Regions from separate parts of the Nocardiopsis sp. NPDC050513 genome, predicted to be linked through region 1. Evidence: riboswitches for the same ligand, from Rfam matches in the RefSeq annotation. Region 1 holds a riboswitch; each other region holds the start of a gene.
The links. Region 1 has a riboswitch for thiamine pyrophosphate ahead of ACIBFB_RS15195 (ECF transporter S component). Riboswitches for the same ligand answer to the same signal wherever they lie in the genome.
Positions count from the first base shown of each region.

Region 1 (2,256 bases):
TACGGGGGGACGCTGCCGGGTCCGATCTGGCGGGACACGATGAGCGGGGCGACCGCGTCGCTCCCGGCGGAGGGGTTCGCGGGCTCGCCGAAGGCGTTCGGTGACCCGGACGCCGAGTCGTCCGGTGACGGCGGAGACGGCGGTGCCGGGGCCGCCGAGAGGACCGGGGCCTCCGACGAGGGTGGGACTTCTGGGCATGCTGAGCCCTCGGGGCATGCTGGAAACGCTGATTCCCCGGAGGGTGCTGGCGACGCTGAGCCCCCGGAGAGCGCTGGGGAGGCCGAGGACGACGCGGAAGCGGGAGACGCTGGAGGTGCCGAGACGTCCGAGGGCGGTCAGAGCGGCACCGGGGACGCCGACGACGCAGGTGACGAGGACGCCTCGGAGGAGGTCGGCGGTCTCGGCGGTGCTGGGGAAGCCGAGGGCGGCACACGGAGCGAGGGATCCGCCGGCGGTTGAGGCCCGGGACGACTGTGAGGACCGTGGGCGCGGTGTTCCCGGACACACGGTGCGCCGGGCGCGGCACGGGGGCCGGAGAACACGGGAACGCCGCGGCGACCTGGGATCCGGGCGTTCACCCGACGCGGTGGGCGCTCCCCGGTCGGGCAGGACCACCGGTGCGCCCGGGGTGGTGCGTGTCACTGCCAGGCAGTATGTGCCGCATAATGGTGCATAACCGACAGGGGAGCGCATGAGCGCTGAGAGTGCGGCACCGTCGCCGCAGACCCTTACACACCTGATCTGGGTAGTGCCAGCGAAGGAAGTCGTAGGAACCGTCACCGGTGGCGTGTCTCCCGCGCACCGGTACGTCTCCGGTGCGCGCCGCACGACCACCGGGACGCTCTTGGCCGCATGACCCCTCGTCACCCGACGAAGGGACAGGAATTGAGCACCGACACCACCGACACCGGCTTCTGGCAGGACGTCCTCACCCGGCTGCGCGGCTGGCGGACGGTCGACATCGTGGTCGCCGCCGTGATCGGCGTCGCCATCGGCGTCGTCTTCTGGCTGTGGAACATCGTGTGGACGGTCACCACGCCGCTGTTCGTGGGCTTCCCGCCCGGACAGGCCGTCGTCTACGGCATGTGGCTGATCTCCGGCGTGCTGGGCGGCCTCGTCATCCGCAGGCCCGGCGCCGCCCTGCTCACCTCGATCGCCGCCGCCTCCGTCTCGGCGGTGCTCGGCACCCAGTGGGGGATCATGGTGATCCTGGACGGCACCCTCCAGGGCATCCTGCCCGAACTGGTGTTCCTCGCCTTCGGCTACCGCCGCTGGGGCATGGGCGTGGCCGTGCTCGCCGCCGCCGTCGCCGGGATCTCCCCCGCCATCCGCGACAACATCACCTACAACGTCGCCTGGCCGCTGGAGTTCAAGCTCGCCTACGGCCTCATCGTCATCGCCAGCGCCGCCGTCATCGCCGGTGTCGGCGCCCGCCTCATCACCACGGCGCTCGCCCGGACCGGCGCGCTGGCCCCCTTCCCGTCGGCCAAGGGCTGACCGGGTGGGCTCCCGTACGAGGGGAGGCCCCGGCGCGCGCGTCGAACTCTCCGGGTGGGGCTGGCGCCACTCCGGTCGCCAGGCGCACGCGCTGCGCGGCGTCGACCTGGTCATCGAACCCGGCGAGCGCGTGCTGCTGCTCGGCGCCTCGGGCGCGGGCAAGTCGACCCTGCTGCACTCGCTCGCCGGGCTCACCGGCGCCGACAGCGCCATCGGCGGCGACCAGGAGGGCACGCTCCTGGTGGACGGCGCACCCGCCGACCGGCGTCGGGGCGTGGTCGGCCTGGTCAGCCAGGACCCCGAGACCCAGCTCGTGATGGCCCGGGCCGGGGACGACGTCGCGTTCGGGCTGGAGAACCTGGGCACGGACCCGGACCAGATCTGGCCGCGCGTCGACGGCGCCCTGGACGAGGTCGGCTTCCCGTACGGACGGCGCCGCTCGACCGGGGCCCTGTCCGGCGGCGAGAAGCAGCGCCTGGTCATCGCCGGGGCGCTGGCCATGCGCCCGCGCCTGCTGCTGCTCGACGAACCGACCGCCAACCTGGACCCGGCCGGCGCCGAGCTGGTGCGGGGCGTGCTCCACCGGCTCCTGGCCGAGACCGAGGCGACGCTCGTCCTGGTCGAGCACCGCGTGGCCGACGTCGTGGACCTGGTCGACCGGGTGGTCGTCCTGGAACCGGGCGGCGGGGTGATCGCCGACGGCGCACCCCAGACGGTCTTCGCGGAGCACGGCCGCGCCCTGGCCGGCCAGGGCGTGTG
Region 1 covers NZ_JBITHK010000007.1:246,506-248,761, forward strand. The annotation lists gene ACIBFB_RS15190 (transglycosylase domain-containing protein) at 1-459, shown strand, start outside; TPP riboswitch at 672-780, shown strand; gene ACIBFB_RS15195 (ECF transporter S component) at 853-1,497, shown strand; gene ACIBFB_RS15200 (ABC transporter ATP-binding protein) at 1,502-2,256, shown strand, end outside.

Region 2 (2,256 bases), on a different contig from region 1:
GCGGGGCCGTGGGCACCTCGGAGGCCCTGCCCGGGATCAGCGGCGGCACGGTGGCGCTCATCGTCGGCCTCTACGACAAGCTGATCGGCGGCGCGGGCCACCTGGTCAGCGGCATCAAGCGCTACGTCACCGACGTCCCGCGCGGCCGCGGCGGAGCACGCGCCCAGGAGCAGTTCCGCCTCGTGGACTGGAGCGTGCTGGTCCCGGCGCTCATCGGCATGGCCTGCGCCCTCGTTCTGGCCCTGCTCCTCATCGCTCCGCTGGTCGAGGAGCACACGCAGTACGCCTACGCGGTCTTCTTCGGGCTGGTGCTCGCCTGCCTGTGGGTGCCCTACTCCGGGTCCGGCAAGCCGTGGCGGGCCTGGCACTACCTCGTCGCCCTGGTCTTCGCGGCCGTCGCCTTCGCGCTGACGGGCCTGCCCGGCGCGAACCTGCCCGCCCACCCCGCGGTCGTCTTCCTCGTCGCCGCCGTGGCGATCTGCGCCCTCGTCCTGCCGGGGGTGTCGGGTTCGTTCATCCTGGTCACGGTCGGCCTGTACGTGCCCACCAAGGACGCGTTGGAGAACTTCGACCTGGTCTTCATCGGGGCCTTCGCCCTGGGAGCGATCACCGGCCTGTCCCTGTTCGTGAAGCTCCTCCAGTTCCTCCTGGAGAACTACCACCACATCACCCTCGTCGTCCTGACCGGCCTCATGGCGGGGTCGCTGCGCGCCCTGTGGCCGTGGCAGACCGAGGAGCGCGAGATCCTGCCCCCCACCGAGGTCCCGCTGACGGTGGCCCTCATGGTGGTCGGATTCCTCGTCGTCGTGGCCGCCATCGTCTACGAGAACCGCAAGAAGGCCCAGATCGGGACCGCCCACGAGCACCACTCCACCCCGGTCCACTAGGGTCGGAGCACACGGATCCACGTCAGGGGCGACGCCGCCCCGACGGCGCGGGGTGCCGGGGGATTCCCCCGGCTGAGAACACACCCGTCGAACCTGCTCTAGTTCGTACTAGCGAAGGGACGCCCATGAGCGCGTACAACATCGTGTCCATCGCCGGAAGCGACCCCAGCGGCGGCGCCGGCATCCAGGCGGACCTCAAGGCCTTCTCCGCGCACGGCACGTTCGGGATGACCGTGATCGCCGCGTTGACCGCGCAGTCCACGCGCGGAGTGACGGGCGTCCACGAGGTCCCGGTGGAGTTCGTGGTCCGGCAGATGGACACGCTGTTCGACGACGCCGCGATCCACGCGGTCAAGGTGGGGATGCTCGCCACGGCCGAGATCACCGAGGCGGTCGCGGACGCGATCGCCCGCCACGGGCTGCCGAACGTGGTGGTGGACCCGGTGATGGTCGCCAAGAGCGGTGACCGGCTGCTGGAGGCCTCCGCGGTCAAGGCGCTGCGCGCGCACCTGCTGCCGCGCGCGGACCTGATCACGCCGAACCTGCCCGAGGCCGCCGACCTGCTGGGCGAGGCGGAGGCCACCGACCTGGCCACGATGCGCGCCCAGGCCGAACGCCTGCTGGAGCTGGGTCCTCGCCGGGTCCTGCTCAAGGGCGGCCACCTGGCCGGGGACGAGAGCGTCGACGTCCTCGTCTCCGGGGACGCCGAGCCGGTCGAGTTCCGGGCTCCCCGGGTGGCCACCCGCAACACGCACGGCACGGGCTGCACGCTCTCCTCGTCGATCGCCGCGCTCCTGCCGCAGCGCCCCGACACGGCCAGCGCGGTCGCGGACGCCAAGGCGTACCTGACCGAGGCGATCCGGCGCGCCGACGAGATCGACGCGGGCGGCGGCCAGGGACCGGTGCACCATTTCCACCTCTGGTGGTAGCAGGCACAGTCACCTCTGGTGGTAGCAGGCACAGTCACCAGTCGTGGTAGCGGCACGGCCACCGGTGGAGGCAGCTGCCCGCCGCCGCTGGCGGACGCACACGGAGGGGGACCGCGCCGGGCGCGGTCCCCCTCCTCGCGTCCACCCCCTGGGGGTGGGCGCTACTTGCGCACGTCCTCCATGACGGCGTCCGGGTTCTTCCAGTCCGGGTGGGAGAAGAACTTCCGGGTCTCGGCCACCACGACCGGCGACAGCAGCAGGAGACCGATGAGGTTGGGCAGCGCCATGAGACCGTTGGCGATGTCGCTGAACAGCCACACCGAGTCCAGCGCGGCGACCGAGCCGACGTAGATGACCGCGATGAACACCAGCCGGTACGGGAGGACGAGTCGGCGGCCGCCGAGGAACTCCACGCACCGCTCGCCGTAGTACGCCCAACC
Region 2 covers NZ_JBITHK010000002.1:363,690-365,945, forward strand. The annotation lists gene ACIBFB_RS04245 (DUF368 domain-containing protein) at 1-887, shown strand, start outside; TPP riboswitch at 926-1,024, shown strand; gene thiD (bifunctional hydroxymethylpyrimidine kinase/phosphomethylpyrimidine kinase) at 1,013-1,816, shown strand; gene ACIBFB_RS04255 (alanine/glycine:cation symporter family protein) at 1,978-2,256, opposite strand, start outside.
Region 2: it holds a riboswitch for thiamine pyrophosphate, as region 1 does, so the genes downstream of both, thiD (bifunctional hydroxymethylpyrimidine kinase/phosphomethylpyrimidine kinase) here and ACIBFB_RS15195 (ECF transporter S component) in region 1, are expected to answer to the same signal.

Region 3 (2,256 bases), on a different contig from region 1:
TGGTGATCGACGGCGGTCTCGCGCTGAAGATCGCCTGGACCGTCGCGAACTCCGGCGCCGACGGGCTCGCCACCGTGCTGCCCCTGGGGATCGGTGCGATCGTGATGACCGCCGTCATCGTCGCGGTCGCCCGCTGGCGGGGACTGCCGTTGGCGCTGACCGGCCGCCGACGCGCCGACGCCACCGCCGGGACCCCCTAGGATCGTCCGCATGTGCGGTCGCTATGCCCAGTCCCGGAACCAGCACGAGCTCCAGCTCGCCTTCGACCTCCCCGAGGAGACGATCGCGGAGGAGGCCGACCCCCGGGCGTGGCCCCCGCTGGACGAACTGCCGCCGGACTACAACGTCGCCCCGGGCAAGCCGGTGTACGCGGTGCTCGGCCCGCCGCCGCGCGGCGCCGGGGGCGACGACGAGCCGGCCGGGCCGCGCCACCTGCGCACCCTGCGCTGGGGGCTGGTCCCGTCGTGGGCCAAGGACCGCAACGTCGGCTACCGGATGATCAACGCCCGCGGCGAGACGGTGGCCGACAAGCCCGCCTTCCGGGCGGCCTTCCGCCGCCGCAGGTGCCTGCTGCCCGCCGACGCCTACTACGAGTGGCAGCTCATCGGAGCCGACGGCCGCGCGGAGGCGGGCACCTCGCCCGCGACCGACCCCCAGCACCGCAAGCGCAAGGCGCGCTCCGCCAAGAAACCGTTCGCCGTCCACTACGACGACCGCGAGCCGCTGGCCCTGGCCGGGATCTTCGAACGCTGGCGCGACCCGGAGGCCGACGAGAACGACCCCGCGGCCTGGCTGTGGACCTGCGCGGTCATCACCACCGGGGCCGCGCCCGAACTCGCCCACATCCACGACCGCATGCCCGTCGTCGTCCCCCGGGGGGACTGGGCGACCTGGCTCGACCCCGACTCCGGCGCGGACGACCTGGCCCATGTCATGGCCGGAACGCCGGTCGACCGGTTCGCGGTCGACGAGGTGTCCACCGACGTCAACAGCATCAAGAACAACGGTCCCGGGCTCCTCGCCCCCGTGCCCGGCACGGAGGATGACGGACCGGACACACTTTTCTGACCCGGGGGCGCCTGGACACGGCCCGGGGACCTCTGTGTATGGTGTGCGAGGCCACACGGCCACGCGCCCCGTACGGGGCGTACGCGCGTCGCTCACCCCATCCCCGACGTGCGCACATGTGAATACCGCGGGAGCTCGCGCCATGGCGGGCTGAGAGGGCGGCTCAACGGTGTCGCCGACCGCAGAACCTGTTCGGGTAATTCCGACGTAGGGAGGCATGCCATGACGGCTGCGGACAGCCGCGCCACGAGTTCCACCGCCGACGAGCACCAGGTGACCACGGGTCCCATCATGGGATCACGGAAGGTCTACCGCGAGATCGACGACCCCGCCGGTCTCACGCTCCGCGTCCCGCAGCGCCGGGTGGAACTGAGCAACGGCAGCCACTTCGACCTGTACGACACGTCAGGTCCGTACACCGACTCCACCGCCGACATCGATGTCCACCGGGGACTGCCCGGCACGCGGCAGGAGTGGATCGACGCCCGCGAGCCCATCGACGGAGCGGTCTCCCAGCTGGCCTACGCCAAGGCCGGGACGATCACCCCCGAGATGCGGTTCGTGGCCGCCCGCGAGCACATGGACCCCGAGTTCGTGCGCCAGGAGATCGCGATCGGACGCGCGGTCATCCCCGTCAACCGCAAGCACCCGGAGTCCGAGCCGACCATCATCGGCAAGAACTTCCTGGTGAAGATCAACGCGAACATCGGCAACTCCGCGGTCACCTCCTCCGTGCCCGAGGAGGTCGAGAAGATGGTGTGGGCCACCCGCTGGGGCGCCGACACCGTGATGGACCTGTCGACCGGCAAGCGCATCCACGAGACCCGCGAGCGGATCCTGCGCAACTCGCCGGTCCCCATCGGCACGGTCCCCATCTACCAGGCCCTGGAGAAGGTCAACGGCGACCCCACCAAGCTGAGCTGGGAGATCTACCGCGAGACCGTCGTCGAGCAGGCCGAGCAGGGCGTCGACTACATGACCGTCCACGCCGGCGTGCTCCTGCGCTACGTGCCGCTGGCGGCCAGGCGCGTCACCGGGATCGTCTCGCGCGGCGGTTCGATCATGGCCGCCTGGTGCCTGGCCCACCACAGGGAGAGCTTCCTCTACACCCACTACGAGGAACTCTGCGAGATCCTGCGCGCGTACGACGTCACCTTCTCCCTCGGTGACGGTCTGCGGCCCGGCTCG
Region 3 covers NZ_JBITHK010000001.1:260,982-263,237, reverse strand. The annotation lists gene ACIBFB_RS01110 (hypothetical protein) at 1-200, shown strand, start outside; gene ACIBFB_RS01105 (SOS response-associated peptidase) at 211-1,068, shown strand; TPP riboswitch at 1,186-1,299, shown strand; gene thiC (phosphomethylpyrimidine synthase ThiC) at 1,291-2,256, shown strand, end outside.
Region 3: it holds a riboswitch for thiamine pyrophosphate, as region 1 does, so the genes downstream of both, thiC (phosphomethylpyrimidine synthase ThiC) here and ACIBFB_RS15195 (ECF transporter S component) in region 1, are expected to answer to the same signal.